One region of the Bradyrhizobium sp. LeoA1Lang genome, then DNA from elsewhere that is predicted to be linked to it. Evidence: predicted binding sites of a transcription regulator. Region 1 holds the regulator's gene; each other region holds the start of a gene.
What was found. Region 1 encodes PhoB, which activates phosphate uptake and scavenging genes when phosphate is short. Its sites were predicted from a motif close to TGTCATNNANCTGTCAT; they were not measured.

Region 1 (10,524 bases):
TCACCTCCTATTCGATCGGGCACAATGTCGGCGCCAGCGTCTTCACCGGCGGGGCGGTGCGCTACCGCATCTATTCGGCCTGGGGGCTGAACGCGATCGACGTCGCCAAGATCTGCTTCCTGGCCGGGCTGACCTTCTGGCTCGGCAATGCCGCCGTGCTCGGCATCGGGATTGCCTATCATCCGGAGGCCGCCGCTTCGATCGATCAGCTTCCGCCCTGGCTCAATCGGGTCGCGGCATTCACGATCATCGTCGCGCTGGTGGCCTATGTGGTCTGGGTCTGGACCCAGCCGCGGGCGGTCGGGCGCGGGCCCTGGACGGTGACGCTGCCGGGCGGGCCGCTGACACTCTTGCAGATCTGCATCGGCATCATCGACCTCGGGTTCTGCGCCTTGGCGATGTACGTGCTGGTGCCGGACGAGCCCAATCTCGGCTTTGTCGTGGTGGCCGTCATCTTCGTCTCGGCGACACTACTGGGCTTTGCCAGCCACTCGCCCGGCGGCCTCGGCGTGTTCGACGCCGCCATGCTGGTCGGCCTCTGGCAGATGGACCGCGAGGACCTGCTCGGCGGGATGCTTTTGTTCCGGATGCTCTACTATATTTCACCTTTTGTCATATCTGTAATCTTGCTGACGTTTCGGGAGCTTATCCTCGGAGCGCGAATCAAGCGCCTGCGCCATTTGGGAGCTGGCTCCGACGCCAAACCGCGGCATGAGGCCGTTTATGTCCGCGAGCGCGGAGACACCAGCGCCTGACGCCGCCGCCTGAACAGGAAGAAGCCGGCTCAATGGCCCTTCACGAATCCTCTTCCTCCTTCTTCTCGCCGTGGCCCGACCGGCTGCGGCACTCGGCTATTGTCCTGCTTGCGGCGGGGCTGGCGCTCAGCGTGCTGGTCGCGCTCGATGAGCTCTCGCTGATCCGCGCTTTTGCGGTGTTCCTCTGCATCGCCGCCGCGGCGCTGGTGCCCTGGCGCCTGCACGACGTGGCGGCCTCCCGCGAGGATACCCGCAGCGTCAACCCGGTCGAGAACGGGGCGGTTGCCGCCGTCGTCGCCGGCATGCCGGACCCGGCGGTGCTGCTCGACCGCGCCGGGCGCGTCATCCATCTCAATGCCGCAGCGGCCCAGTTGGCGCCGGCGCTGCGCAAGAACGAGCTGGCCCAATTCGCGTTGCGGTCGCCGGAGATCATCACCGCGCTGCGCGAGGCGATCGCCACCACCGAGCCGCGGCGCGCCACCTATCTCGATCATGTCCCGGTCGATCGCTGGATGGAATTGGTGATCACGCCGGTGCCGGTGCCGACCCTGTTCGGCGGCACCGACAAGTGCATGCTGATGACCTTCCACGACCTGACGCCGCTGCGCCGGGTCGAGGAAATGCGCGCCGACTTCGTCGCCAATGCCAGCCACGAATTGCGGACGCCGCTCGCGGCGCTGTCGGGCTTCATCGACACCCTGCAGGGACCGGCCAGGGACGATCCGCGGGCGCGGGAGCGCTTCCTCGGCATCATGCACACCCAGGCCACCCGGATGGCGCGGCTGATCGACGATCTGTTGTCGCTGTCGCGGGTCGAGCTCTCGGCCCATGTCCGCCCCGACACCTGCGTCGACCTGATCCCGATCATCCGCCAGGTCGCCGACGGCCTGGAGCCGCTGGCGCGCGAGCGGCAGGTCGTGATCGAGATCCAGCTTCCCGAGATGCCGGTCATGATCGCGGGCGACCGCGAGGAGCTGTTGCGGCTGTTCGAAAACCTGATCGAGAACGCCCTGAAATACGGCGCCTCCGGCGGCAGGGTGATCGTCTCGCTCAAGGAGGCCGCCTCCGGCGAGGGCGCCCCGGAGATCCGGGTCCTGGTGCGGGATTTCGGTCCCGGCATCGCCCCGGAACACCTGCCGCGGCTGACCGAGCGCTTCTACCGGGTCGACGTCGGCGACAGCCGCCTCCAGGGCGGAACCGGGCTCGGATTATCCTTGGTGAAACATATTCTTAACCGTCATCGCGGCCGTCTCTTGATCGAAAGCGTGCCGAAAAACGGCGCTACTTTTACCGCCTGTTTTCCCCAGGTGAAGACCGCCGCAGCGACATAAAATCAAGCAATTTCAATTGCTTGAATGTGTCATCCAACTGTCACCCAACCTTCGTAAAACGAGCATCGACCGCTCCTAAACGGACCGGCGTGAGCGCGATCGGGCGCATCCGGCGCTTCGCTCACAGGATTGGAGACCACCCCATGAATTTCTTTAGGACAATCGTCGCTGCCGGCTTGGTGGCCGTTTCGACGTCGGCCTTCGCGGCCGATATCACTGGCGCGGGCGCGACATTTCCGTTCCCGATCTATTCCAAATGGGCGGACGCCTATAAGAAGGAAACGGGCAACGGGCTGAATTATCAGTCGATCGGCTCGGGCGCCGGCATCAAGCAGATCCAGGCCAAGACCGTGACCTTCGGTGCCACCGATGCGCCGCTGAAGGCCGAGCAGCTCGAGAAGGACGGACTCGTCCAGTGGCCGATGGTGATGGGCGCGATCGTGCCGGTCGTGAACCTCGAAGGCATCAAGCCGGGCGAGCTCGTGCTGTCGGGCGAAGTGATCGGCAACATCTATCTCGGCAAGATCACCAAGTGGGACGATGCGGCGATTGCCAAGCTCAATCCGAAGCTGAAGCTGCCCTCTGACGCCATCACTGTCGTGCGCCGTTCCGACGGTTCGGGCACCACCTTCAACTTCACCGACTTCCTCTCCAAGTCGAACGCCGACTGGAAGTCCAAGGTCGGCTCGGGCACTGCGGTCGAGTGGCCGGTTGGCGTTGGCGCCAAGGGCAACGAGGGTGTTGCCGGCAACATCAGCCAGACCAAGAACGCCATCGGCTACGTCGAATACGCCTACGCCAAGCAGAACAAGCTGACCTATGCCGCGATGGTCAACAAGGCGGGCAAGACCGTGCAGCCGACCATTGCTGCGTTCCAGGCTGCTGCTTCCAACGCGGACTGGGCCAAGGCTCCGGGCTACTACGTGATCCTGACCGACCAGCCGGGCGATGCGTCCTGGCCGATCACCGCGGCGACCTTCATCCTGATGCACAAGGAGCCGACGGATAAGGCGGCTTCGGGCGAAGCCATCAAGTTCTTCAAGTGGTCGTTCGAGAAGGGCGGCAAGGCCGCCGAGGAGCTCGACTACATTCCGATGCCGGAAGCGGTCGTCAAGCTGATCGAAAAGACCTGGGCCTCGGACATCAAGAGCTGAGCCTCGCATCGAGAGCCTCGCGCCCCGTCATCTTCCGGGGCGCGAGTCTAGCAAGTGATCCCGGAATCCCAAGGGGTTCCGGGTCTGGTCCTCGGACCCAGAAGCGGCGCCGGATAAACTCGTCGGCAAGATCGCTCGACAAGAAGCGACCCTTCTATTGTATCAGTCAACACAGGGGATTGGCGTGGCAGACATGGCCGTTCAAAGCGACGTAATGGCAGCCTCCGGACCTTACGATCGTGCCAAGGCCCTCAGCGCCTTCAAACTCGGTGACCTCACCTTCTACTGGATCACCCGGGCCTGCGCGATTTCGGTGCTCCTGATCCTTGGCGGCATCATTCTTTCGCTGATTGCCGGCGCCTGGCCGGCGATGAAGGAATACGGCTTCGCCTTCCTGTCGACGCAACGCTGGGCGCCGTCGGCCGATCCGCCGGTGCTCGGTGCGCTCGGGCCGATCTATGGCACGCTCATCACCTCTATCATCGCGATGCTGATCGCCATTCCCGTCGGCATCGGCATTGCGATCTTCCTCACCGAGCTTTGCCCGCAATGGCTGCGCCGCCCGATCGGCATCGCGATTGAGCTCCTGGCCGGCATCCCCTCGATCATCTACGGCATGTGGGGCTTCTTCGTGCTCGGCCCGTTCCTCGCCAACACCTTCCAGCCGTTCATGATCCGCCTGTTCGACGGCGTGCCGCTGCTGGGCGCGGTGTTCGGCGGCCCGCCGTCCTATCTCAGCCTGTTCAACGCCGCGCTGATCCTGGCGATCATGGTGCTGCCCTTCATCACGGCGATCTCGGTCGACGTGTTCAAGACAGTGCCGCCGGTCCTGAAGGAGGCGGCCTACGGGGTCGGCTGCACCACCTGGGAAGTCGTCCGCAACGTCGTGATCCCCTATACCCGCGTCGGCGTGATCGGCGGCATCATGCTGGCCCTCGGCCGCGCACTCGGCGAGACCATGGCCGTGACCTTCATCATCGGCAACTCGTTCCGCATCTCCTCCTCGATCTTCGCGCCGGGCACGACGATCTCGGCGGCGATCGCCAGCGAATTCGCCGAGAGTGACGGATTGCACCAATCGGGCCTGATCCTGCTCGGCCTGTTGCTGTTCGTGCTGACGTTCATTGTTCTCGCCTGTGCGCGACTGATGCTGATGCGTCTGGAAAAGAAGGCGGGGAACTGAGCCATGAATCCGATTTACAGGTCCCGCCGTCGCAACGACATCATCATCCGCGGGCTTTGCATCGCCGCTGCCGCGTTTGGGGTGACTTGGCTGGCGCTGATCCTGTTCACGCTGTTCTACAACGGCCTCGCCGGCCTCAGCCTCGATGTCTTCACCAAGAACACGCCGCCGCCCGGCTCCACCGATGGCGGTCTCCTGAACGCGATCGTCGGCTCGGTGATCATGACCGTGATCGGTGTCGGCATCGGCGCGCCGCTCGGCCTGTTTGCCGGCACCTATCTGGCCGAATACGGCAAGCATGACCGGCTCACTTCGGTGATCCGCTTCATCAACGACATCCTCTTGAGCGCGCCGTCGATCATCATCGGCCTGTTCATCTATGGCGCGGTCGTCGTGCCGATGGGCGGCTTCTCCGCGCTGGCCGGCTGTCTGGCGCTGGCGGTGATCGTCATCCCCGTCGTGCTGCGCACCACCGAGGACATGCTGCTGCTCGTCCCCAACCCGCTGCGGGAGGCGGCCTCCGCGCTTGGCCTTCCGCGCTCGCTGGTGATCAAGCGGATCGCCTACCGCGCGGCGCGCTCCGGCCTGATCACGGGCGTGCTGCTGGCGACCGCCCGCGTCGCCGGCGAGACCGCGCCGCTATTGTTCACCGCGCTGTCCAATCAGTTCTTCAGCCTGAACCTGACCAAGACGATGGCGAACCTGCCGGTGACGATCAACAACTTCGTGCAGAGCCCCTACGCCTATTGGAAAGAGCTCGCCTGGAGCGGGGCCCTGCTCATCACCTTGACCGTGCTCGCGCTCAACATCGGCGCGCGCATCCTCGGCGCCGAAAGGAGCGCAAAATGACCGATATGACCGTATCGACGACCAGCCCGAGCGCGGCCATTCCCCAGAAATCGCTGCCGGAAGCGCCGCCGAAGGTGACGGCACGCAGCCTCAACTTCTATTACGGCGAGCACCACGCGCTGAAGAACATCAACCTGGCGCTCGGCACCAACCGCGTCACCGCCTTCATCGGTCCTTCCGGTTGCGGCAAGTCAACGCTGCTGCGGATCTTCAACCGGATGTACGACCTCTATCCCGGCCAGCGCGCCACCGGCCAACTGATGCTGGACCAGACCAACATCCTCGACCCCAAGCTCGACCTCAACCTGCTGCGGGCGCGGATCGGAATGGTGTTCCAGAAGCCGACGCCGTTCCCGATGACGATCTATGAGAATATCGCCTTCGGCATCCGCCTTTACGAGAAGATCTCGAAATCCGAAATGGACGGCCGAGTCGAGAAAGCGCTGCGCGGCGGCGCGCTGTGGAACGAGGTCAAGGACAAGCTCAATGCCTCCGGCCTGAGCCTCTCCGGCGGCCAGCAGCAGCGTCTGTGCATCGCTCGCACGGTTGCGGTGCGGCCCGAAGTGATCCTGTTCGACGAGCCCTGCTCGGCGCTCGATCCGATTTCGACCGCCAAGGTCGAGGAACTGATCCAGGAGCTGTCGGAGGACTACACGATCGCGATCGTCACGCATAACATGCAGCAGGCGGCGCGCGTCTCCGACAAGACCGCGTTCATGTATCTGGGCGAACTGATCGAGTTCGACGACACCAGCAAGATCTTCACCTCGCCGAGCGATCGTCGCACCCAGGACTACATCACCGGCCGGTTCGGTTGAGGAGGGACATCATGGCTTCTGAACATACCGCCAAGGCGTTCGACAGCGATCTTCAGGAACTGACCCGTCTGGTCGCGGAGATGGGCGGGCTGGTCGAACGGATGATCACCGAATCCGTCGATGCGCTGATCCGCCGCGACATTGCGCTCGGCAAGCGTGTCGTCGCTTCCGACATCGAGATCGACAGCCTGCAGCGCGTGATCGAAGAGCGCGCCGTGCTGACGATCGCCCGCCGCCAGCCGATGGCCGTCGACCTGCGCGAGATCGTCGGCGCGATGCGGGTGGCGACCGACCTCGAGCGGATCGGCGACCTCGCCAAGAACATGGGCAAGCGCGTCGCCGCGCTGGAGAACGACTTCCAGCCGCTGAAGCTGATCCGCGGCTTGGAGCACATGACCGACCTCGTGCTGTCGCAGGTCAAGTCCGTGCTCGACGCTTATGCCGCGCACGATCTGCCGGCCGCGATGAACGTCTGGAAGAGCGACGAGGAGGTGGACGCGATCTGCACCTCGCTGTTCCGGGAGCTCCTCACCTACATGATGGAAGATCCGCGCAACATCTCGTTCTGCATCCACCTGATGTTCTGCGCCAAGAACATCGAGCGGATCGGCGACCACGCCACCAACATCGCGGAGACGGTGTTCTACATGATCGAGGGTCAGCAGATGACCGACAAGCGGCCGAAGGGGGATATGACGACGTTCGCCACGACCGTTCCGGGCAACTAGAGCACATCCAGGAAAGTCGAAGCCGGTTTTCCGAAGAAGATCCTGCTCAAAACATCAAAGGAAGAGTGGGATGACGATTCAGGCAGAGAGTCATCCCGCTATAGGAGAAGCCAAGCCGATGAGCGCACGCATTCTGGTGGTCGAAGACGAAGAAGCGCTGACGACGCTGTTGCGCTACAATCTCGATGCAGAAGGCTATGATGTCGAAACGGTCGCCCGTGGAGATGATGCGGACACAAGGCTCAAGGAACGCATTCCCGACCTTGTCGTGCTCGACTGGATGCTGCCGGGACTCTCCGGCATCGAGCTGTGCCGCCGTCTACGGGCGCGGCCGGAGACCAAGCAGCTCCCGATCATCATGCTGACCGCGCGCGGCGAGGAAAGCGAGCGCGTGAGGGGACTGGCGACCGGCGCCGACGACTACATCGTCAAGCCGTTCTCGGTGCCTGAACTGCTGGCGCGGGTGAAGGGCCTGTTGCGTCGGGCAAGTCCGGAGCGGCTCGCCACCGTGCTCACCTATGGCGACATCGAGCTCGACCGCGAGAAGCGTCGCGTCGCGCGCTCGGGCCGTCCGATCGATCTCGGCCCGACCGAATATCGCCTGCTGGAGTTCTTCCTGGAGCATCCCGGCCGCGTGTTCAGCCGCGAGCAGTTGCTCGACAGCGTCTGGGGGCGCGACATCTATATCGACGAGCGCACCGTCGACGTCCACATCGGCCGCCTGCGCAAATTGCTCAATCCCGGCCGCGAGCAGGACCCGATCCGCACCGTCCGCGGCGCGGGCTACGCGCTGGATGATCGCTTCGCGAAGGCCGAGCAGTCGTAACTCGGCGACCTCAATCCGTAGCCCGGGTGCAGCGAAGCGTAACCCGGGGAAATTTGGACCTGCCGATACAGCATTGCCGGGTTACGCTGCGCTTCACCCGGGCTACGATCTGTCGTCGGCTTACTTGCCGTGTGACGGCTTGACCGTCGGACGGCGGCGGTCCGCTGCCGGCTGGTAGGCGACGCGGGAGTGGTGCGCGCAATAGGGCAGGCCGGGAAGCGCCTTGCCGCCGCAGAAGAAGAATTCCGGGCTCGAGGGATCGCCGACCGGCCAGTGGCAGGTGGCCTCGTTCAATTCGAGCAGCGACAGCCGCTGGCTCATCGGCACCACATTGTCGTAGGCGATAGGGTCCGCTTCCACCTCCACCTCGAAGGCGTGGGCGAGTGCGGTGTTGCCGCGGGAGACCGGCCGCGCTACGCGCATCATCGGCTGTGCGGGACGCGCCTTGCGCTGCCGCGGCGCGGCTGCAGCAGGACTCTTGGCGCGGCCCGAGAGGCCGAGCCGGTGCACCTTGCCGATCACTGCATTGCGCGTCACGTTGCCGAGTTCCGCTGCGATCTGGCTGGCCGAGAGCCCGGCTTCCCAGAGCTTCTTCAATTGCTCGACGCGTTCGTCGGACCAGGTCAATACCGTCATCGCATCTTTCCCTTCGCGTTGCGCCGGCCGATCCTGGGACAGCGCTGCGATGCCTAATCTCAAAAATCCCTGCGGGCAGAATCCCTTAAGGCTCGCCGGGCACGAAAACCGCACCCGAACGTGTACGCCGCACACAAAGGACTCTAGGGATCAAAACTGCCGCACGAGATGTCGTACCCGACAGGCCAGACGCTACAATATGGCGTGACTCTGGCGCAAGAGTCCGCGCCTATGCGTCCACATGTTCCGACATTTAGGGATTGCAATCGGGCTTTTCCACTACACTGGAAACCCGCGGATTACCCGGTACTTTGCAGCGCAGCCTGGCGGCTTCGTGGCGATTGACAGCGCCCGCCGCGCGCATAGAATGCCTTTACGTGCCGCCCTGCAAAGGCGGCACGTTTTGTTTTCGCTGGATGAGCTCCAGCCGCGTGTCTGCATCGCTGCACGCCGCCAGGGCTCATCTGAAAGGCTTGTCTAAAACCCTTCAGTGATCGCCATGACCGACAGCGCCACGTCGCATCTGCTTCCCGTTTTTGCCAGGGCCGATCTCGGCTTCGAACGCGGCGAAGGCTGTTGGCTGATCTCGACCAAAGGCGAGCGTTATCTCGACTTCACCTCCGGCGTCGCGGTGAACGCGCTCGGCCATGCCCATCCGCATCTGGTGAAGGCGCTGCAGGAGCAGGCGACGAAGCTCTGGCACATGTCGAACCTGTTCAAGAGCCCGGACGGCGAGAAGCTTGCCGCGCGGCTGTGCGAGCAGAGTTTTGCGGACTTCGTGTTCTTCTGCAATTCCGGCGCGGAAGCGATGGAAGGCGTGATCAAGGTCGTGCGTCACTATCACTTCTCGAAGGGGCATCCGGAGCGCTATCGCATCGTCACCTTCGAAGGCGCCTTCCATGGCCGCACGCTCGCGACGCTGGCCGCGACCGGCGCCGCCAAATATCTCGAGGGCTTCGGCCCGCCGATGGACGGTTTCGACCAGGTGCCGCATGGCGACATCGAAGCGGTGAAACGCGCGATTGGTCCGCAGACGGCAGGCATCCTGATCGAGCCGGTGCAGGGCGAAGGCGGCGTGCGCTCTGCGCCGCCGGCCTTCTTCAAGGCGCTGCGCCAGCTTTGCGACGAGCACGGTCTCCTGCTCGCCTTCGATGAGGTGCAGACCGGCATGGGCCGCACCGGCGATCTCTTCGCCTACAAGCGCATCGGGGTCACTCCCGATGTGATGTCGCTGGCCAAGGCGCTCGGCGGCGGCTTTCCGATCGGCGCCTTCCTTGCGACCGCGGAAGCCGCGTCCGGCATGACGCCGGGCTCGCACGGCTCGACCTTCGGCGGCAACCCGCTCGCGGTCGCGGCCGCCAGCGCCGTGCTCGATGTGATGCTGCAGCCCGGCTTCTTCGATCACGTGCAGAAGATGTCGCTCCTGCTCAAGCAGAAGCTCGCCTCCGTGGTCGACCGCTATCCGTACATTCTCGCGGACGTGCGCGGCGAGGGGCTTCTGATCGGCGTCAAGGCGGTGGTGCCCTCGGGCGACCTCGTCAACGCCCTGCGCGAGCAGAAGCTGCTCACGGTCGGCGCCGGCGATAATGTGGTGCGCTTCCTCGCGCCGCTGATCGTCGGCGAGGCCGAGATCGAGCACGCCATCGGTTGCCTCGAGCGCGCCTGCACCGCGCTCTCAAGTGGACCGTCGAAGAAGGCAGCGGGATGATGAGCAAGGCACCCCGTCACTTCCTCGACATCAACGAAATGTCGCTCAACGAGCTGCGCGCCATGCTCGCCGCCGGCGCCGCCATGAAGGCGAGACTGAAGGCGCATGAGAGGGCTACGAAGCCGCTCGAAGGCAAGACGCTGGCGATGATCTTCGAGCGCCCCTCGACCCGCACGCGGGTGTCGTTCGATGTCGGCATGCGCCAGCTTGGCGGTGAATCGATCATGCTCACCGGTGCCGAGATGCAGCTTGGCCGTGGCGAGACCATCGCCGATACCGCGCGGGTGCTGTCGCGCTATGTCGATGCGATCATGATCCGCATCCTCAACCACGATGCGCTCTTGGAACTTGCCGCGCACGCCACCGTCCCCGTGATCAACGGGCTGACCCGGCGCTCGCATCCCTGCCAGGTGATGGCCGACCTGATGACGTTCGAGGAGCGTCGCGGTTCGATCGAGGGCAAGATCGTGGCCTGGACCGGTGACGACAACAACGTGCTGGCGTCATGGGCGCATGCCGCCGAGCGTTTCAAGTTC
Region 2 (10,524 bases), on a different contig from region 1:
ACCGGCCAGGTCATCGGCGTGGTGTCGAGCGCCAGCGTCTTCTCGATCTCGTCCAGGAGGTCGAAGGTGTCGCGGCTCTCGCGGTCCATCTTGTTGATGAAGGTGATGATCGGGATGTCGCGCAGGCGGCAGACCTCGAACAGTTTTCGCGTGCGCGCCTCGATGCCCTTGGCGGCGTCGATCACCATGACGGCGGAGTCGACGGCGGTCAGCGTGCGATAGGTGTCTTCCGAAAAATCCTCGTGGCCCGGTGTGTCCAGGAGGTTGAACACGTGGTCCTGGAACTCGAAGGTCATCACCGAGGTGACCACCGAGATGCCACGCTCGCGCTCGATCTTCATCCAGTCGGAACGCGTGTTCCGCCGTTCGCCCTTGGCCTTGACCTGGCCGGCGAGATTGATGGCGCCGCCGAACAGCAGGAGCTTTTCGGTCAGCGTGGTCTTGCCGGCGTCCGGGTGGGAGATGATCGCAAACGTGCGCCGCCGCGCCACTTCATCGGCAAGCGGGGAACGAGACGGCGATTCGGCTGTCAGGGCAAGGTCGGACATGGCGGTGAGCGTTTGGCAGGGAAACTCGGGGCGATCAAGCCTATTTGGTGATTGCGGAGCGCGAAGGCCAGCCCCATATCGGGCCCGGGAAGGACGACCTTCCTGTTCACGACATCAGCCGCGGGGACGACCCTGCCCTATCAGGAGGGTCGTCATGGCCTGGACTATCTTGCTCATCGCCGGTCTGATGGAGATCGGCTGGGCGATCGGGCTCAAATATACCGAAGGTTTCACACGGCTCGTTCCATCGGTGCTGACGCTTCTGAGCATGGTCGGCAGCATTGTCCTGCTCGGGCTCGCGCTGAAGACGCTGCCGATCGGAACCGCCTATGCGGTGTGGACCGGCATCGGCGCGGTCGGAACGGCGATGCTCGGCATCATCCTGTTCGGCGAGCCAGCCACCGCGCTTCGGCTTTCGAGCATCGGGCTGATCGTGGCCGGCATTGTCGGCCTCAAGCTGGTCACCTGATCAGCGCAGCGCCAACACCACCCAATAGGTGACGGCCGCGACCGCGGCGGCGGCTGGAATGGTGATGACCCAGGCATAGACGATCGAACTTGCGACATTCCAGCGCACCGCCGAGACCCGGCGCGCCGCACCGACGCCGACGATGGCGCCGGTGATGGTGTGGGTGGTGGAAACGGGAACCCCGAGGAAGGTCGCCATGAACAGGGTCGCCGCCCCGCCGGTCTCCGCGCAAAAGCCCTGCATCGGCGTCAGCTTGGTGATGCGCAGCCCCATGGTGCGGACGATGCGCCAGCCACCCATCAGGGTGCCCAGCGCCATCGCGGCCTGGCAGGCCAGCACCACCCAGAACGGGATGCCGAACTCCTCGCCGAGATGTCCCTGCGAATAGAGCAGCACGCCGATGATGCCCATGGTCTTCTGCGCGTCATTGCCACCATGGCCGAGCGAATAGAGCGAGGCGGAGACGAATTGCAGGATGCGGAAGGCGCGGTCGACCGCGAACGGCGTCGAGCGCACCGACAGCCATGACACGATCGCGACCAGCACCAGTGCCAGCAGGAAGCCGATCAGTGGCGACAGCACGATCGCGAGCAGCGTCTTGGAGAGCCCGCTCCACACCGCCGCCGAGACCCCCGCCTTCGCCATGCCGCCGCCGACCAGGCCGCCGATCAGCGCATGCGAGCTCGACGAGGGAATGCCGAGCGCCCAGGTGATCACGTTCCAAACGATGGCGCCGACCAGCGCCGCGAAGATCACGGTGGCATCGACGACCTCGGGCTCGATGATCCCGGTGCCGATGGTGTTGGCGACGTGCAGTCCGAATACGGTGAACGCGACGAAGTTGAAGAACGCCGCCCAGAACACCGCGAAATGCGGCCGCAGCACGCGGGTCGAGACGATGGTCGCGATCGAATTCGCGGCGTCATGCAGGCCGTTCAGGAAATCGAACAGCAGGGCGACCGCGATCAGGATCACCAGGACCGGAAGACCAAGCGTGGCGTCCACGTAAACTGCCCTACACTTGCTCAATCACGATCGAGTTGATCTCGTTGGCGACGTCGTCGAAGCGGTCGGCGACTTTTTCGAGATGATCGTAGATCTCGGCGCCGACGATGAAATCCATCGTGTTGGCGTCGCGGTGCTTGAGGTAAAGCTCCTTCAGCCCGATGTCGTGGAGATCATCGACCCGGCCCTCGAGCTTGGTGAGCTCCTCCGTGATCTGCGTCAGCATCGAGACGTTGCTGCCGATCGACTGCAAGAGCGGCAGCGCGCGCCCGACCAGATTGGCGCATTCCACGATCAGTGTCCCCATCTCGCGCATCGGCGGCTCGAACGCGCGCACCTCGAACAGCACCACCGCCTTGGCGGTCTGCTGCATCTGGTCGACGGCATCGTCCATGGAGGTAATGAGGTTCTTGATGTCGCCGCGGTCGAACGGCGTGATGAAGGTGCGCCGGACGGCGGTCAGAACCTCGCGGGTGATGTTGTCGGCGTCATTCTCGAACTGGTTGACGCGCTGGCAGTGGACGGGCGTCTCGTCCCCACCCTTCAGCACATCCTGCAGCGCCATCGCGCACTGGACGGAGGTCTTGGCATGCCGGGCGAACAGGTCGAAAAACCGCTCCTCCTTGGGCAAAAAGGCTCGAAACCAGCGTAGCATAGGTCATATCCATCGTGCCGGACGGCCGCTCCGCAACCTGTCACAAAACTGTCATAGAACATTTTGTGCAGGAACGGCCAGCGCTCCGCCGCCGGAACCCGGTCATCCACCGCTTTGTGAAAGGGTCCCCGATGCCTTCGAGGGCCCAACGCAGCACGATTGCGTTGGGCTCCATCTCGCCACGCGATCGGTGCCGTAGCCTGGGTGGAACGCCAGCGTAACCCAGGGCCGTTAGTAAACGCGGACGCAGATGTCCCGGGTTACGCGTCCCGCTCCACCCGGGCTACGATGCGTAGCAAGCCCTACAGCGACCGCCTGAGCAAACGCGCGACCTCGCCGATGATGCCGCGGCGGAAGGTCAGCACGCAGGCGACGAAGATGACGCCCTGGATCACGGTCACCCACTGGCCGTAACCAGCCAGATATTGCTGCATGGCGATGATGATGAAGGCGCCGACCACGGGACCGAAAACGGTGCCGAGGCCGCCGACCAGCGTCATCAGCACGATCTCGCCGGACATCGACCAATGCACGTCGGTCAGCGAGGCGTTCTGGGCCACGAACACCTTGAGCGAGCCGGCAAAGCCCGCCAGCGTGCCAGACAGGATGAAGGCAAGCAGCTTGTACTGGTCGGTCTTGTAGCCGAGCGAGATCGCGCGCGGCTCATTCTCGCGGATCGACTTTAGCACCTCGCCGAAGGGCGAGTTGATGGTGCGGTAGATCAACAGGAAGCCGCCGAGGAAGCCGCCGAGCACGACGTAATAAAGCACCGTCGGCTTGGCGAGGTTGAAGACGCCGAACAGAAAGCCCTGCGGAATGCCCTGGATGCCGTCTTCGCCATGGGTGAACGGCGCCTGCAGGTAGATGAAGTAGAGGAGCTGCGACAGCGCCAGCGTGATCATCGAGAAGTAGATGCCCTGGCGGCGGATCGAGATGTAGCCGGTGATGACGGCAAGCCCGCAGGCCGCGGCCGTGCCGATGATGATGCCGAGCTCCGGCGGCAGCGCCCACACCTTCAGCGCATGCGCCGAGACGTAGCCGGCGGTGCCTAGGAACATCGCGTGGCCGAACGACAGCAGGCCGCCATAGCCGACCAGCAGGTTGAAGGCGCAGGCGAGCAGCGCAAAGCACAGCGCCTGCATCACGAAGAACGGATAGATGCCGGTGAGCGGCACGATGGCCAGCAGCACGGCCATTATGCCGAAAGCGACCATCTCGTCGCGCATCGCGCGCGGCGGGACCGGCAGGGTATCGTCGGTGAGTGCTGACATATCAGGCCGCCCGTCCGGTCAGTCCCGTCGGCTTCACAAGCAGGACCAGCACCATCAGGACGAACACGACGGTGTTGGAAGCCTCGGGATAAAAATACTTGGTCAGTCCCTCGATCACGCCGAGCGCAAAACCGGTGATGATCGATCCCATGATCGATCCCATGCCGCCGATCACCACCACCGCGAACACGACGATGATGAGGTCGGCGCCCATCAGCGGGCGGACCTGGTTGATCGGCGCCGACAGCACGCCTGCGAGCGCCGCAAGCCCGACGCCGAGGCCGTAGGTGAGCGTGATCATCCTGGGCACGTTGATGCCGAAGGCACGTACCAGCGTCGGATTTTCGGTCGCGGCGCGCAGATAGGCGCCGAGCTGCGTCTTCTCAATCAGGAACCAGGTGGCCAGGCATACCACCAGCGAGAACACGACCACCCAGCCGCGATAGACGGGCAGGAACATGAAGCCGAGATTCATGCCGCCGCGGAGCGCGTCGGGAATCTGGTACGGCAGGCCGGAAGAGCCGAAATAGTTCTGGAAGATGCCCTGGATGATCAGCGCGATGCCGAAGGTCAGCAGCAGGCCATAGACATGGTCGAGGCCGGACAGCCATTGCAGCATGGTCCGCTCCAGGATCATGCCGAAGATGCCGACCACGATGGGCGCGATGATCAGCGCCCACCAATAGCCGAGGCCGGCGATGTTGAGCAGGAAGTAGGCGCAGAAGGCGCCCATCATGTAGACCGCGCCATGGGCGAAATTGATGATGTTGAGCATGCCAAAAATCACGGCAAGCCCGAGGCTGAGCAGCGCGTAAAACGAGCCGTTGATCAGTCCCACCAGTAGCTGTGCGTAGAGAGCCTGCATCGCGTTGGCCTTCGCCCCCTCCCCCCCAAATGGAGCCCGCCGGCTTCACCGCCGGCGGGCGATGATAGTTACTTCTTGAGCAGCGCGCACTTGCTTTCGGAAAGCGGCGTGAACGCCTGGTCGGCCGGAACGGTGGCGACCAGCTTGTAGAAATCCCACGGTCCCTTGGATTCGGAGGGCTTCTTCACCTCGAACAGGTAGGCCGGATGGATGGCGCGGCCGTTCGGCTGGATCTCGCCCTTGCCGAACAGATCATCCTCGGTCGGGATCGACTTCATCTTCTCCACGACCTTGGCGCCGTCATGCGGATTGCCGCCGAGCGCTTCGAGCGCCTTGAAATAGTGACGCAGCCCCGCATAGACGCCGGCCTGGACCATGGACGGCATGGCGTGTCCCTTCGACCGCTCCGAGAACCGCTTGGAGAAAGCCCGGGTCTGGTCATTCATGTCCCAGTAGAAGGTCTCGGTGAAGTTCAGGCCCTGCGCGACATCGAGCCCCATCGCCTTGACGTCGGTGAGGAACAACAGCAGCGCCGCCAGCTTCTGGCCGCCGGAAACGATGCCGAACTCAGCGGCCTGCTTGATCGAGTTGGTGGTGTCGCCGCCCGCATTCGCAAGGCCGATGATCTTGGCCTTCGACGATTGCGCCTGCAGCAGGAAGGACGAGAAGTCCGAGGTGTTGAGCGGATGCTTGACGCTGCCGAGCACCTTGCCGCCATTGGCGGTGATGACGGCAGTCGTGTCGCGCTCCAGCGCGGCGCCGAAGGCGTAGTCGGCGGTGAGGAAGAACCAGGTGTCGCCGCCGGACTTCACCAGCGCCTGTCCGGTGGAATGCGCCAGCATGTAGGTGTCGTAGGTCCAGTGCACCGTGTTCGGCGTGCACTGGGCGTTGGTCAGGTCCGAAGTCGCCGCGCCGGAGTTGATGTAGACGCCGTTCTTCTCCTTGACGACGTTGTTGACGGCGAGCGCCACGCCGGAATTCGGTACGTCGACGATGATGTCGACCTTGTCGACGTCGAACCACTGCCGCGCGATGGTCGAGCCGATGTCGGGCTTGTTCTGGTGATCGCCGGAAATGACGTCGATCTTCCACCCCTTGGCGAGAAGCCCGGAGTCCTCAACCGCCATCTGCGCCGCGAGCGTCGAGCCGGGCCCGCCGAGATCTGAATAAAGCCCGGACTGGTCGGAGAGCGCACCGATCTTCGCGGTCTTGTCCTGGGCAAGCGCGAGGCCAACCGAGGCGAACGTCAGGGCGGTGCCAAGCAGCAACGCCGAAATCCTGTTCTTCATATGATTGTAGTCCCTCTTGCTTTTCTTGATGTCGGCAATTCAGACGCCGAGATAGGTGTGGAGCTTGTCCATGTTGGCGGAGAGCTCCGAATTGGCAAAACCGTCGATCACCTTGCCGTGCTCGACAATGTAATAGCGGTCAGCGACCGTCGATGCGAAACGGAAATTCTGCTCGACCAGCAGAATGGTAAAGCCCTCCGATTTGAGCCGCGCAATGGTATGGCCGATCTGCTGGATGATGACCGGCGCAAGCCCCTCGGTCGGTTCATCCAGCATCAGGAAACGTGCGCCGGTGCGCAGGATGCGCGCGATCGCGAGCATTTGCTGCTCGCCGCCGGACAGCTTGGTGCCCTGGCTGTTGAGACGCTCTTTCAAATTCGGAAACAGATCGAAGATCTGGTCGAGGGACAGGCCCCCGGGGCGCACGGTCGGCGGCAGCAGCAGGTTTTCGCGCACGTCCAGGCTTGCGAAAATGCCACGCTCCTCCGGGCAGAAAGCGATGCCCTTCCGTGCGATCCTGTCGGAGGACGCGCGGATGATCTCCTGGTTCTCGAAGCGGATCGAACCGGAGCGCTTGCCGATGATTCCCATCACCGATTTCAGCGTGGTCGTCTTGCCGGCGCCGTTGCGCCCGAGCAGCGTCACCACCTCGCCGGCATTCACATGAAAATTGATGCCGTGAAGGATGTGGGATTCGCCATACCAGGCCTGGAGGTCCTGCACGGCCAACACCTTCGCGTCCGCAGGTTTTGCGGCCGGAGCTTCAGCCATTTTCAGCTCAGGCATGACCGGCTCCCAGATAGGCTTCCTTCACGCGCTCGTCCTTGGAGAGGTCGGCATAATGGCCCTCCGCGAGCACCTGCCCTCGCGTCAACACGGTGATGATGTCGGAAAGATTCGCCACCACCGAGAGGTTATGTTCGACCATCAGGATGGTGTATTTCGCAGAAATGCGCTTGATCAAGGCGGCGATCTTGTCGATGTCCTCATGGCCCATGCCGGCCATCGGCTCGTCCAGCAACATCATCTCCGGGTCGAGCGCGATCGTCGTCGCAATCTCAAGGGCGCGCTTGCGGCCATAAGGCATCTCGACGGCGGGAATGTTGGCGAACTCGCTCAAGCCGACATCGTCAAGCAGTTCCAGCGCGCGGGCATTATAGCGGTCGAGCACGCTTTTCGAGCGCCAGAAATCGAAGGAATTGCCGTGTTGGCGCTGCAAAGCGACGCGGACATTCTCCAGTGCCGTCAGATGCGGAAAAACCGCCGAGATCTGAAACGAGCGCACCAATCCGAGACGCGCGACATCGGCCGGCGGCATCGCGGTGATGTCCTGCCCTTTATATGCAATCCGGCCGGCGGACGGCTTTAGGAATTTTGTCAGGAGGTTGAAGCATGTCGTCTTGCCGGCCCCGTTGGGCCCGATCAACGCATGGATGCTGCCGCGACGCACTTTCAACGCGACGTCGCGAACGGCGAAGAAACCCGCGAATTCCTTGGTCAATCCGTGGGTCTCGAGAATGAACTCGTCGGCCAAACAATTTCCCCCTCGGCCTCACCGCGATTGCGCGCGCGGCCAAATTTTTTCCTGATCCGGCTGGTTTTCCGCGAACCCGGAAACCCATCCCGGACCGCCGCCCCCGGCGGCGGAATATGCCGATGCAACATGGGTTAGGCAAGGCGGAAAGCTGAGCACCGAGGACGCACCCCTCATCGGTTCCGTCTTCTCCAATAGTCGAATTGCAGCCGCCCCCGGTTTGTCGCTTCGGAAAGCCGCCATTAACGGTATTTTGCCGCGCAGCCAAGCCTTCATAGAATATTTCCGCGTCCAGCCGATGCTCTGGCCATCTGGTCCTGGGACGGATTTTCGACCTTGGAATTCGAGAGCACCAATTCATCGATCGTGAAATCGATCCGGCAGCGCGATCTGCTGAACGCTTGGCTCAGGCTGTATGCCCGTGACCGGTCGACGCCACGCGTCGACGAGTACGAGCCGGAGCGGCTAGAGGATGAGAGGCTCGACCTTGTCAACTACACGGTCGAGGCTGAATGTCAGCCGCCGCGATTGACGATCCAGAGCGAGGGCACGCGGATGGCGCACGCCTACGGCCACACCGGAAAGGGCCGCGCTCTCGACGACTATCTGGGCCCGCGCCTCGCGCCGATCGTAATGCCAGTCTACCACGAGTGCATCGCGCGCGGCCTGCCGGTCTACACGATCGCCCATATCGACGACATCTATGGACGGACGGTCGCCTATGAGCGGCTGCTCCTGCCGTTTGGCGAAGACGGCCAGGTCACCCGCATCATCGCCTCGCTGAAGACGATCTGCGAGGACGGCCATTTCGAAATCAAGAACCTGATGCGTGGCAGCGACAAGCTGCCTGTGCCAAAGCTGTGCGCGGTCATCGATCGCGATCTCTTCCATCGCACCCCCGGCCGCCTCGCAGCCGCCGACGTGCTCGAATTCGATTAGGACTCATAACCGCCTGGCGTGTGCTTTGAGGCGCAAACCGGAAAACGTTCGCTCGGTCTGAACCTCACCGCTTCTGCCCCATTGCGGACCTCGGAATACCGGCCGATGATCCGGGCATGATAAGCCGTCAACCTATACTCATAGTCTTCGGCGGCCTTCCGGGCACCGGGAAGACGACAGTTTCTCGCGAGCTGACAAGACGTCTCGCGGCTACATATCTTCGTATCGACGCTATCGAGCAGACCTTGCAGGAGGCAGGCCAAACGGTCGGCACGATGGGTTATGTCGTAGCCAACGCACTGGCGGCTGAAAATCTTGAGCTCGGCCGCATCGTTATAGCAGACTGCGTAAATCCAGTCCTCGCAAGCCGCGTCGGATGGCGACAGACCGCCTTGCAAAGATCGGCACCCATCGCTGAGATCGAAGTAGTTTGCAGCGACTTGGTTTTGTACCGGCAACGGGTGGAAGGCCGCACCTCAGACATCAGTGGCCTCAGGTTGCCAACGTGGGACGAAATAGTGAACCGGCACTATGAACCGTGGGATCGAGACCATCTGGTGCTCGATACCGCCGATGGTTCATTCGATCATTTGCTCGAACGGGCGGAGTCGTATGTTCGCGCCAAGATCGGCTAGTCCGCTTGTGGCACAACGCAGCGGTCCCGGATTGTCCGCTTCCGCGCCGCTGCCGGGAGCTAAGCAGATGTGAGCCCGAGAGGTCTCGTTGCTTTTTGAGTACACGCCCTACTGCCCGCCGGCCGATTGCCCCAGGTGCCCGTCTACGCGGCGCAGGAACAGTTTCACCATCAGTACTTGTCATTGCCCCGAGGACTTATCTGGCTCACTTCTGTGAAGCCGATCTGCCTTGGTCGCCATAGCATTTCCTTGTTGGTCGTAATACTTCGGCATCTCGTTAGGATCGATCGCGTCCTCACTTCTCTGTCCGAGAAAGTAGAATCCGCTCGCCGCGTCGGCGACGGTGCGTCCCCGGCTAACGTTGTCGAGAAATCGAATCCAGAAGAATGGCAGCGAGATCAATCGAGACAACTTATCTCCTGCACCGAGCGCACGGGAGAAGTACCGGATCGACCAGACGAGTGCACACCCGCACCGCTGGTCGGTCCGGCGCTGATCTCCGAAAACCGCCTGAACAGCCAACGATGTCCGCTCTGCGTAAACCGTGAAAAATCGTAGGCGCGTTCGTGCACTTGCTGCATGAATGGTGTTTCCGCGTAGACTAAGCCGTCAGGCCGAAGCACGCGATGAATTTCAGCAACGACCGTTGCGGGCTCCAGGACATGCTCGAGCACTGCCTGAATCCAAACGCCGTCGAATACCCCATCATCGAAGGGCAGCTTATGGGCATCGGCAACCAAGCTGGTGTAAGGAGATGCGAAGACATCAGTTCCGAGCAGCTCGATGGAAGTGGCGTTGTAGAGCTCGTCTGCACCCGAGCCGATCGTTCCGCCGCCGACGACCAGGACGTTGGCCCGGTCGCGACGTTGCTTCAGAAGTTCCACGAACTTTGCGCAATTTGACGCGGCGACTGGGTTCTTGCCAAAGCCGAACCGATGAAGCCGCGAGCCAAGCGAGCGGCGGGTCAGGTCGCGAGCGAGCGCAGATCCGTTCTCGGCGCGATACATCTTGCGATCGAAAATACTCGTCGCAAAATCGATTAAGACCGGCTGCCCTCCTGCGACCGGAAAACCTGCCGCGCTGTATTCGCAGGCTGCGTTCGAGCACGCTGGGTCAGTGTCCAGATTTCGCAATTTCGACGAGCACCGAGGACAGCGAACGTGGTGTTTCCAGCGCGCAGTGTCTGTAGGCTCCCTGGCACCTTCGGTTATAGTGGAATGCAACGAAACCCTCTCGAGTTTAGCCAAACGTCAGCATGTAGCTCAGTTGCTTCGACCTATCTGCTAACACCTGAGCTCAATTTCGGCAAAACGA
Region 3 (10,524 bases), on a different contig from region 1:
TGCGGTCCGGGCTGACGCTCGAAGCTGCGCTGCAGACTCTGGAGGACGACACCAACAAGGCGGTAGCCCGCTTCGCTGGCGGCCTGCGCTCGGCGGTCTCGGGTGGCGACGGCTTTGCGGAAGCGCTGGAGCGCCACGACTCCATCATCGAGCCGATCTACATCGCCATGGTGCGGGCGGGCGAGGCGTCCGGCAAGCTCGAGGTGGTGCTGCGGGCGATCGTCGAGGACCGCACCCGGCGCGAGCAGTTGTCGCAGCGGATCAGCGCGGCGATCCGCTATCCGATGTTCCTGGTCGGGTCGGCGCTGCTGATCCTGTTCTTCTTCTTGCTTTATGTGGTGCCGCAGTTCGAGTCTGTCTTCACGGAGCTGCGCGGAAAGCTCAACGCGGGCGCCGCCTTCGCGCTGACGATGTCGACTTGGCTACGCGCCAATCTCGACACCTTCCTCGGCGTCTGTGCCGCCATGCTGCTGGTCGGCTGGCTGATCCTGCGGCAACAGGGGGCGCGGGCGTGGCTCGTGGGTGCGCTCGCCTCCATTCCCGGCGTGGCCGGGGTGATGAACGACCGTCGCACCGCCCGCTTCGTTGGCACCCTGGGGCTATTGGTCGAGAATGGCGTGGCGCTCCCCGCCGCGCTGAAGATCCTGCGCGACATCATTACCGAGCCGCGCTACGCGGCGGCGGTCGACCAGGTGCACGAGCAGGTCCGCAACGGCCGCCGCTTCATCGAGGCGCTCGCCGAGAGCGATCTCGTGCCGCCGCTTGCGGTCCGCATGCTGCGGGTCGGTGACGAGACCGGCGACCTCTCGGCGATCGCGCAACACGCCGCACAATTCTACGAGCAGCGGCTCGCCATCGGTCTCGACCGGTTGATGGGCGCGATCGGGCCGATCACCATCATCGCGGTCAGCATCGGTGTCGGCACGCTGATCGTATCGATCATGAGCGCGCTGCTCAGCATCACCGAGCTTGCGATGTAGGGGCGGCCGATGGCGCGAGCAGGCATCAACGATCGGCGTGCGGGCTCGACCCTGATCGAGGTGATGGCGGTGATGCTGATCATCTCCATTCTCGCCACGCTGGTGGTGACGATGGTGCCCGGCACCGGGCGGGCGAACATGAAGGCGCTGACGCTGCAGACCGCGGCGCTGCTGCGGCGTGAACGGCTCGCGGCGATTCTCACCGGGCAGAGTCGCAGCGTTTCGCTCGATGCAAGGGAGCGGCGGCTTGTTGGGGAGAGCGGGGTTATCGCGATTCCCCGCGACGTGGTGCTCGATGTGGTCGGTGTCGACGCGCGATGGTCGGGACGGCAGGCGGTGGTCCGGTTCGAGCCGGACGGCGCCTCGACCGGCGCGGTGCTGAAGTTCTCGTGGCAGGGAGTGCGCTATGAGGTCGATGTCAACTGGTACAACGGTCGCGTGGCGATCGATCTGCCGTGACCACGCCGCCGCGCGCGGAGGGTTTACGCTGATCGAGGCGCTGGTCGCGATGGCTCTGCTCTTGGCGTTCGTGTCGGTGCTCGGTCCGCATCTGTTTTACGCGCGCCGGATCGCCGACAAGCTCGACGGCCGCATTGCCGCGCAGACGCTGCTGCGCGCGATCCTCGATGCGCCCGTCGACCGCATTGCGCTCGCGAAGGGGCCGCGCGACGGCGAGACGGCCGGCCTGCGCTGGACGGTCACGGCCGAGCCGATGTTCGTCGACGCCATGGTGCCGCGGGAGGGAAGCCTGATGCAGACCGTGGTGGACAAGTCCCAGGAGAAACCGAACGAGCCCCCCGCCAAGCGCCGGAGCTGGATCGCCTACCGCGTGAGCGCGAAGGTGTCGTGGGGGCCCGGGCAGGTGGTCAGCGCCGAGACGCTGCGGCTGGGACCGAGGGACGAAGAATGAACGTGACCGCGAAACCAACTCTTCCGAAACGCGGCCTGCCGAAATCAACGCTGCGCGGCGTGCGGGGTTTCACCCTGATCGAGGTGCTCGCCGCACTGGCGATCGGGTCGGCCGTGATCGTCGCGACCGCGGCCCTCATCCACAACGTCGCCCTCAACTTCGATCGCCGCACCGGCGTGGTGGGCCGGGCGGACCAACTGCTGCTTGCGATCGAGCGCCTGGCGGCGGATTTCGGCGCGGCGCGTCTGGTGCCGCAGTCTCTCGCTCCGCAGTCCGCGGGCGGTGGCAATCGGAGGGCCGCCTTCGTCGGCGGGTCCACCGAAGTCAGGTTCGTTGCGGCCGGCGGCACCGTGGCCGGGCTGCAGGGCGAGGAGGTGGTCAGCCTGACCGTCGAGGAGCGGGATGACAGGAGCCAGCTCGTGCGCCGGCGCGCGCCATGGCCAGGGCCGCGCATGCCGTTCGAGAACGTCGCGCTGCGCGACCCCGTTCTGCTGCTCGAAGGGAAGGTCGAGATCGCGTTCGCCTTCGCCAGCCTTGCGACGGACGGGACCGTGACCTGGAGCGACACCTGGAGCGGGCAGCCGCTGCCGCCGCGCCTGGTGCGGCTCTCGATCCGCGACCGCGCGAGCGGCGCCGAGCTCGTGCCCGCCGTGCAGTTTGCGCTCCGTGCCGATGCGCCGATCGGCTGTGCGCGGCCGGGCGCCAAGGCGACGTGTCTGACCGGCCGCGGGTCCAAATCGGCGAAGGAGCAGCCGGCGAAGGAGGCCGAGCCTGCGAAGGACCAGCCGGCGGGGGCGCGCGGATGAGCCGCCGAGACAACCAGCGCGGCATGGTGCTGCTCACGGTGCTCTGGGCGATCGCGCTGTGCTCGGCGCTGGCAATGGCGACGTCGACCACGTTTCGCAGCCTCGTGGGGATCGTCGGCATCGACCGCGAGCGTGTGCAGGCCGATGCGCTGCTGACGGCAGGACTTGAGGCCGCGGCCGGCATGGTGGCCGCCATGCGCGATGCGCCACTGGTCGCGCGTGGCACCACCATTACGCTGTCGACCGGACAGGTGCGCGTCAGCGTCAGCGACGAGGGCGGGCGCATCGACATCGGAAAGGCGCCTGTCGAGTTGCTGGCGTCGCTGTTGCGCTATGTCGGGGCGGAGGATGACGACGCCACCGTTTTGGCCAACAGGATCGTCGATCTGCGTGGTTCGGATCGGCAGGAGCGGCGGCCCAACGAGGTGGCGAAACAGCCGGCATCGGCCGCCGCCAAGCCCGATCAGGAGATGGCCGAGTCCGATGAGGCGGAGGCCGGGTCCGATCAGCGGGCCGCATCGGCCTCTCCTGCACCGTTCACCGATGTGCGGCAGCTTGCGAGCATTCCCGGAATGAGGGCGGACTGGATGGCGGCGATAGTGCCGCTGATCACCGTGTATGGGAGCGATGGCGTGAACCCACTCACCGCACCGGTCGCGGTGCTCCAGGCGCTGCCGTTCGTCGACGCGCCGCGGCTTGACACCTTCCTCGAGATGCGGCGCGCGCCGCTGGTCGATCCCGAGCGCCTCGCCTTCCTGCTCGGGCCGACGCAGAAGTATCTGAAGGTTCAGCGGCGACAGGCCGTCGCGGTGGATCTCGTCGCTGGAACTGTGGGCGGATACACGGCCAAGGCCAAGGTCTTCATCGTGCTGCTGCCCGACGACAAGCAGCCGTATCGGGTTCTCGCCTGGAACCCGTTGTCGCCGGGGGTGGCAACGGACACTGTCATGCTGATGGGGGCACGCTGATGCGTATCGACATTATTATGGGGCGCTGGATCGACATCCTGGCCCGCCTGTGGCTCGGCTGGCAGGAGCGCCGCCGTGCCCGCAACTGGCTGAAGGTCGCCCAAGACGGCAACAAACAGGACGGCGACAAATGGATCGTTTCTGATGCGAAGAGGACGGGAAGAACAACGTCAGTCATCGTCCCCGCCGGTGGTCCGCTGCCCGACGACATCGCCCGCGCCGCGCAAAACCGCTTCGTGATCCTGGAACTCGCCGCCGATGAATTCGTCGCGCGCCGGATGAGCGTTCCCGCTCAGGCCCGCGACCTGCTGCCCGGCATCGTCCGCAACCAGATCGAACGCCTGTGCCCCTGGCGCGCGAACCAGGCCGCCTATGGTTTCGATGTCGGACCGAGCGAGGATGCGGCGAGCCTCGACGTGCGTGTTCTCATCACCTCGCGCGCGGTGCTCGACGAGGCTTGCCAGCGTCTGGGTGCGCTGGGGTTGCGGGTCGATCGCGTGGTGGCGAGCGAGCGTCTTGCCGACGCGGCTATCCCCGTCGTGCTGTGGTCGCGGCTCGCCGATGCGACCGACAAGAGCCTCGCACGTATCAGCCAGACCATTGGTGGCTTGATCGCGGCCACCGTCTGCATCACCCTCATCGTGAACGTCTGGGGCTTCATGACTGCAGCGTCCGCGGACAGCGAAAGCGAAGATGTCGGGACGCGCATCGCGGCGCTGCAGCGCCAGATCAAGGGCGCTCTCCCCCGGCAATCGATCTCTTCGCTCGCGCCTCCCGAGCGCGCGTGGGCCTTGAAGGAAACGTCGCCCGTGGCTGTGATCGTTGTCGAGGCGCTTTCCCGTGCGCTCCCGGATAATTCTCATCTCACTGAGCTCAACCTCGACGGTGCGACGCTGCGCATCGTGGGCTTCGCCGACGACGCGCCGTCGCTGATTGCTCCGCTTGAGCAGTCAGGACATCTGAAGGATGTGCATTTCTTTGCTCCCACAACACGCGGCGCCGACGGCACGCGCTTCATGTTTCACATCGAGGCGCGCGTCGAGGCGCACGCCAGGATCGACGGAGGCTAGGCCATGCTGAAGCCGAATCTGAACCTGAAGCTCGATGTCAGCCGCGAGCAGATTTTCGCCGTGGGCGGCTTTTGTGCGTTGCTGATCGTCTGTACGGTTGCGGTCGCAGCAGCATTGCAGACGCGTAGCGAGGCCTTGCAGGCGCTCGCCGACCAACGCGATCAGCTTGCGAGCCTGCAGGCGCGTTCACGGTCGGTCGCCAATCGAAGCCGGCAGACTCAGCCCTCGGCAGCTCCCGCGCTCGCATTCCTGGACGCGCCCACCAGCGGGCTCGCCACTGCGCAGTTTCAGGCCTATCTGTCTCAGCTCGTGACGGATCAGCACGCCGTTTTGGTCTCGTCAGGGGTTCCGCCGGCGGATCGCGATGACAAGGGCGATATCATTCGGGTGCAGATTACGTTGAATGCCACGCTTCCCAACCTGCAATCCCTGCTTTATCGCCTTGAAAGCGGCGCTCCCTATGTTTTCGTCGATGCCCTCTTGGTGCAACCGAGCGGTTCCGGCGAGCGTGCAAGTGCCGACCCCGTCTTGAAGGTCAATCTGAACGTGCATGCCTTCTGGCGTCGGAAAACTGCTTGAACGATGATGCGATCGGCGGCCGCAAGAGAGGCGGGGATGGACGAGCTATTCCGCGGCAGCTCGCATCTCGCCGCGGAAATAGGCAATCGTCTTCTCGAGCCCGCTTCGAAGCTCGATCCGCGGTGTCCAGTCGAGCACGGTGCGGGCAAGCGAAATATCCGGCTGACGCTGGCGAGGGTCATCGGAGGGCAGCGGCATGAACACCAATCTGCTCCGTGATCCCGTGAGCGCAATCACCTCTTCGGCAAGCTCACGAATTGTGAACTCACGCGGATTGCCGATGTTGATCGGGCCCCTGAAATCATCCGGTGTGTTCATGGTCCGGATCATGGCCTCGATGAGATCGTCCACATAGCAGAAGCTGCGGGACTGGTTGCCGTCTCCGTAGATGGTGATGTCGTCGCCCTTGAGCGCCTGAACGATGAAGTTCGACACCACGCGGCCGTCGTTTGGATGCATGCGGGGACCATAGGTGTTGAAGATTCGTACGACCTTGATCCGCAGGCCATGCTGGCGCCAGTAATCGAAGAACAAGGTCTCGGCGCAGCGCTTGCCCTCATCATAGCAGGAACGCAGTCCGATAGGATTAACGCGGCCCCAATAAGCCTCAGGCTGCGGATGAACTTCGGGGTCGCCGTAGACCTCGGAAGTCGACGCCTGGAGGATTTTCGCTTTCACGCGCTTGGCGAGCCCCAGCATGTTGATCGCGCCGTGGACACTGGTCTTGGTCGTCTGCACCGGATCGAACTGGTAGTGGATCGGGGAGGCAGGGCAGGCCAGATTGTAAATCGTATCCACCTCGACATAGAGCGGGAAAGTCACATCGTGGCGCATCATCTCGAAGTGCGGGTTGCCGATGAGATGCGCGATATTGGCCCTGCCGCCGGTGAAATAGTTGTCAACGCAAAGCACATCGTGGCCTTGCTCGACGAGCCGCTCGCACAAATGCGAACCAAGAAATCCGGCGCCGCCGGTCACCAACACCTTTGCCACGTTACTCTCTCTTCATGTCCGAAGCCGATGTTGATTGCCAGCTCCACGGCCGTCGCGTTGCCGGAACGTAGCCGGCGACATGGGAGCAATCGCCGCTCTGCGAGCCGAACACAGTCCACTGCGTCACCTTCCAGACCTCGCTGCGGCGCAGTGATGCCCCCGCGATGACGCAGCTATTCCGGGGCGCAACCACGAATTGGATGTCGTAACAGCCCGGCCTGACGCTGGAGACCGTGAAAAATCTGGAAGGCGGCAGCGCTTCGGTAAACAGGTCTGGCCCCCAATGCCGCGCCCCACATGGCGATATATAGAGGTGCTGCAATGGAATGTTCGAAGCATTGACGATGGTGAATTCGGCGGCAGACGCGGCAGAAGAGAGTAGCGCCGCGATCGCAGTCACAACGAGCTGTCGATAAGGCATGTGATGCATGTGGGGTGACGCACTGCGGCCATTCATTGCAGTTCTGCCGTGTGAGCGGATGCTGAAGCATAGCGTCGGTACCATTGCAGATTTGTGGCGTTTCGCGTTGTAATTGTCTCGCGCGCTGGATGCTCAAGCGAATAAATACGTGCGATGAGTGTTCGCAAGATGATGATGGTGAAGGCGTAGGGGTGATTGAAGCGAGGTACCGACGAGCCGCTCGCGGACGGAGACGCAAGCGCTCGCTGGGCTAACGAGATCAAGGTCATCGATGTGGGAAACGTTGGCCGCCGCCCGGCCGATAGGGCCTGTTAGACGGCTGTCATATCTTCGGATATAAAAGCGCTCGCGCATCGCCTACGCCGCGCTGAGCAGCGACTGGTCGGAAGGCTTAGAAATAGGACACTGACCAGACCCTGGGGCAAAGCGAAGTGGGGCTATGACGGCAATTCGATCATATGTCGCGGATGCTTGTGCTGTGACCGATGGGAAGACGGTCGAACGTTCTCGGGGGCAACGACATCTCACCTGGATTTGCGTCCTTCTGGTAATCACCGGCGTATGCGCAGCCATTGCCGAAGAACATCGGGCTGCCACTGTGTCGGAGCCGATCGGGTTTCATATTCCCGCACAACCGCTTGCCATTGCACTGCAGGCTTACGGCGAGCGAACCGGTGTTCAAGTGCTTTATGAGAGCAATTCGGCGACTGGGCGAAAATCTGCGGCCGTTGAGGGCAACTTTACGGCCGAGCAGGCGCTGAACCTGCTGTTGGCCGGAACGGACTTGAAAGTCCAGTATACCCGTCCGGACGCGATCACCCTTGCTCTACCATCCGCGACAACTGGCGGGCCTCCCGCCAGCCCGCTTGGTTCTGCGGATTTGTCATTGGGGATGTTGAGGGTGCGGGCCTCGAATGACGGCGACGATGTCGGCCGGCTTCACGATTATAGTGAAAGTCTGCAGATCGACATTCAAAAGGCCTTGCAAAAGAATGTCAGGACGCGAGGCGGCAGCTATCGGGCTGTCCTTGATCTCTGGATCGATCGGTCCCGCACGGTTCAGCGCACCGAACTGTTCAGATCGACGGGCGATGTCGAGCGGGACGCCGCCGTGGCGACGGTATTGCGTGGTCTCACCATCAGCCGGTCGGCGCCGGCAAACACGCCTCGGCCGGTGCGTATCGTGATTGTAGTGAAGCCGTTGCAATGAATGTCGATGGCCCCCGCGGATAGGACGGCGTACCTGCGATGGGCTCGGCAATCTCGTTTTTGATGCAACGTGGAGCGCTGGTGTTTGAACCGTCCTGATCTGTGAAGCGAGATGCCATTTGTGATACGGAAGCCGCACCCCCGCTTGTACCCTGGGGAGGATTCAACCTTTGTCATAAATGTGTTATCCGCCGCCGCTACGAGGAGCCCACCGGTAGTAGTCCGGTCTGGATATCGAGCTGGCGTCTGGGGGGGCCGCGAGGCGTGGCTGGTGTCAATCGAGTACGGCTGCGGGGGCAGCTCGTCGAGAACTACGACGAACTGGTCAAGAAGCTGACGCGCCGTCTGGGGTCTTCGGACTTCGCCTATGAGGCCCTGCACGAGGCGTTCCTGCGGCTCGAGCGGGTGACTGATGCGGACCCGGTGCGCAGTCCGTCCGACTATATTTTCCGCACCGCCATCAACATCGCCAAGGATACCAAGAAAGCTCTGAACCATCGTGTCAGCGCATCGGAAGTTGAGGCGTTGCTCGATGTGTGCGACGACGAGCCGGATCCCGCCCGGGTTGTCGAAGCACGTTCCGATATTGATGCCTTCAAGCGTGCGCTGGCCGAATTGCCCGCCAGGCCCCGCCGCGTGCTGCTCGGCATCGGCATCGAGGGACGGTCTGCACACGACGTTGCAGTCAGTCTGGGCGTTAGCGTGCGAACGGTAGAAAGTGATTTGAAGCTGGCCTTGAGCCACTGTGCAAATTGTCTCGATTATACATTGATCCGTCGTCTCGGTGGCCCGCGCCCCCGTTCGTATTGAATTTGCTATCGAAAAATGCGCGGGCCGAAACCGCACTTGTCGATCATCGATGTTTGCTGCAGAACGGTGCCTTCAGGCCCCGTCTCATCCGGTCGCCGCGTCGAAAGCTGTGACCTGTTTTTTCAACTTTCGCGGGTTTTTTCTGCGGGATAGCGGAGTTTCGATCGTCTATCGAATAGAGAGAGTTGTCGCTTGGATCCGGTAAGTATATCCGGGAGAGGTTCGCGGGGGAATGCTGAGCCGATCAAGCACACGTTCAGGTCGAAACCGCAGGCAGCGCCACTGCATCATTCTCGACTATGTCATGTCCAAGCATCTGATGCAGGTGTTCCCGATTGTTTCTCCTGATGATTTGCGTAAAGGTCCGTTGCAGTACCCGGATGCGGATGGAATCATCTATATAGTCTCTCATGCACGTCCAATACTATCGGCAGGTTTGGATTTGGGGAGTAGGGCAGTGAGCGAGTCATCGTGACCGTGCCGAACCGCCCACCCAAATCCAATCCGCTGCTGGACGAGGCCCTTGATTGGGTCGTTCGCCTGAAAACCGACGAGCCGACGCGGGCAGACGTGGACGCGTTGCAGCGTTGGCGTGAGCAAAGCCCGGCACATGATGCGGCATTCAAGAAAGCAGTACAGCTTTTTCGCATGGCGAGCGTCGCCGCCCGGGAACTGGCCGATGAGCAGCAGGCCTCAGATGTCGTCGTAACGGCTTCGCAGCCGCCGCCCCGGCGGCTCACGCGCCGTATCATGTTGGGAGGGGCGATTGCGGCCGCTGCCGCCGGCTACATGATCGTTCGCCCACCGCTCGGTCTGTGGCCGTCGCTCGAAGAACTCTCGGCCGACTACAGGACCGGAAAAGGGGAACATCGCAAGGTAGCGGTCGCGCCCGACGTTTCACTGGAGCTGAACACCCAAACCAGCGTCGCGCTGCGCTCCACGTCTGACGAGACCAGGATCGAACTGATTTCTGGCGAGGCTTCGGTTGCGGCCAAGCTGTCGCCATCCAAGCCGCTCGTGATGTTGGCAGGAAATGGACGCATCAGCGCCTCGCAGGCGGATTTCAATGCGCGCTGTCTCGATGGGTTTGTCTCGGTGACCTGCCTCGACGGCGTCGTGACCGTTGAACAGAACGACAGAACGGTTCAGCTCCACAAGGCCGAGCAGGTCACCTATTCCAGCGCAGGGCTGCAGCAATCCGTTCCGGTTGATGCCGTGCAGGTGACGGCCTGGCAGGCTGGGCTGCTGATCTTTCGCGACCGCCCACTGGCAAGCGTGGTGGACGAAGTGAACCGATACCGTCCCGGAAAGATCATCATCGCCAATGCGGAGCTGAAGCGCCGTCTCGTCAACGGCACGTTTCAGCTCGACAAGCTCGGGAATTTTGTCGACCAGGTCGAGCAGCTATTCGGGGCCCGGATCACCTCGCTTCCCGGCGGGGTGGTACTGCTGAGCTGAAGGCCCGATCGCATTCGGCCGCAAACGCTGATTTCCTAACAAATGGATAAGTTTCTTCTACGGCGTGCAGAAATTTTTGCACGTTAGCACTCGCCCAGTCGTCGTGTGAGTAGGCGTCGTTGTCGCGGTGGTCCCGCCGCGACGGCGGACGCCTGCGCGAAATTGGGCGAACGTCTGTGCGAAGTGGAAGTAATCTCAGAGATTTCAGACATCGGGTGCAATCCCGGGGTGGGTCGCGGTGGTCGGCCGTGGCGATGATCACTGTTGGCATTGTGGTCGGCATCGCTCCAGCAGGCGCCGCGCCGCAAAGCGCGCAGCAG

Region 2: a site for PhoB is predicted at 2,716-2,732, ahead of ACZYOF_RS08215 (DUF47 domain-containing protein). Genes of this name have one in related genera too.
Region 3: a site for PhoB is predicted at 7,037-7,053, ahead of ACZYOF_RS10390 (STN domain-containing protein). Genes of this name have one in related genera too.

Annotation. Positions count from the first base shown of each region.
Region 1 is NZ_JBVAPG010000011.1:555-11,078, reverse strand. Features, by position in the region: gene ACZYOF_RS06280 (lysylphosphatidylglycerol synthase domain-containing protein) at 1-755, shown strand, start outside; gene ACZYOF_RS06275 (ATP-binding protein) at 788-2,086, shown strand; gene pstS (phosphate ABC transporter substrate-binding protein PstS) at 2,230-3,240, shown strand; gene pstC (phosphate ABC transporter permease subunit PstC) at 3,434-4,423, shown strand; gene pstA (phosphate ABC transporter permease PstA) at 4,427-5,272, shown strand; gene pstB (phosphate ABC transporter ATP-binding protein PstB) at 5,278-6,090, shown strand; gene phoU (phosphate signaling complex protein PhoU) at 6,102-6,818, shown strand; gene phoB (phosphate regulon transcriptional regulator PhoB) at 6,937-7,644, shown strand; gene ACZYOF_RS06240 (GcrA family cell cycle regulator) at 7,765-8,280, opposite strand; gene ACZYOF_RS06235 (acetylornithine transaminase) at 8,780-9,988, shown strand; gene argF (ornithine carbamoyltransferase) at 9,988-10,524, shown strand, end outside.
Region 2 is NZ_JBVAPG010000015.1:54,429-64,952, reverse strand. Features, by position in the region: gene ACZYOF_RS08230 (peptide chain release factor 3) at 1-548, opposite strand, end outside; gene sugE (quaternary ammonium compound efflux SMR transporter SugE) at 703-1,017, shown strand; gene ACZYOF_RS08220 (inorganic phosphate transporter) at 1,018-2,022, opposite strand; gene ACZYOF_RS08215 (DUF47 domain-containing protein) at 2,033-2,677, opposite strand; gene ACZYOF_RS08210 (branched-chain amino acid ABC transporter permease) at 2,980-3,948, opposite strand; gene ACZYOF_RS08205 (branched-chain amino acid ABC transporter permease) at 3,950-4,813, opposite strand; gene ACZYOF_RS08200 (ABC transporter substrate-binding protein) at 4,882-6,102, opposite strand; gene ACZYOF_RS08195 (ABC transporter ATP-binding protein) at 6,142-6,888, opposite strand; gene ACZYOF_RS08190 (ABC transporter ATP-binding protein) at 6,881-7,636, opposite strand; gene ACZYOF_RS08185 (PAS domain-containing protein) at 7,973-8,575, shown strand; gene ACZYOF_RS08180 (P-loop nucleotide/nucleoside kinase family protein) at 8,692-9,210, shown strand; gene ACZYOF_RS08175 (class I SAM-dependent methyltransferase) at 9,609-10,343, opposite strand.
Region 3 is NZ_JBVAPG010000021.1:63,749-74,272, forward strand. Features, by position in the region: gene ACZYOF_RS10345 (type II secretion system F family protein) at 1-980, shown strand, start outside; gene ACZYOF_RS10350 (prepilin-type N-terminal cleavage/methylation domain-containing protein) at 990-1,439, shown strand; gene ACZYOF_RS10355 (prepilin-type N-terminal cleavage/methylation domain-containing protein) at 1,396-1,890, shown strand; gene ACZYOF_RS10360 (PulJ/GspJ family protein) at 1,887-2,696, shown strand; gene ACZYOF_RS10365 (type II secretion system minor pseudopilin) at 2,720-3,664, shown strand; gene ACZYOF_RS10370 (PilN domain-containing protein) at 3,682-4,734, shown strand; gene gspM (type II secretion system protein GspM) at 4,738-5,313, shown strand; gene ACZYOF_RS10380 (UDP-glucuronic acid decarboxylase family protein) at 5,359-6,306, opposite strand; gene ACZYOF_RS10385 (hypothetical protein) at 6,308-6,763, opposite strand; gene ACZYOF_RS10390 (STN domain-containing protein) at 7,167-7,937, shown strand; gene ACZYOF_RS10395 (RNA polymerase sigma factor) at 8,201-8,746, shown strand; gene ACZYOF_RS10400 (FecR family protein) at 9,218-10,204, shown strand; partial or broken gene ACZYOF_RS10405 (POTRA domain-containing protein) at 10,459-10,524, shown strand, end outside.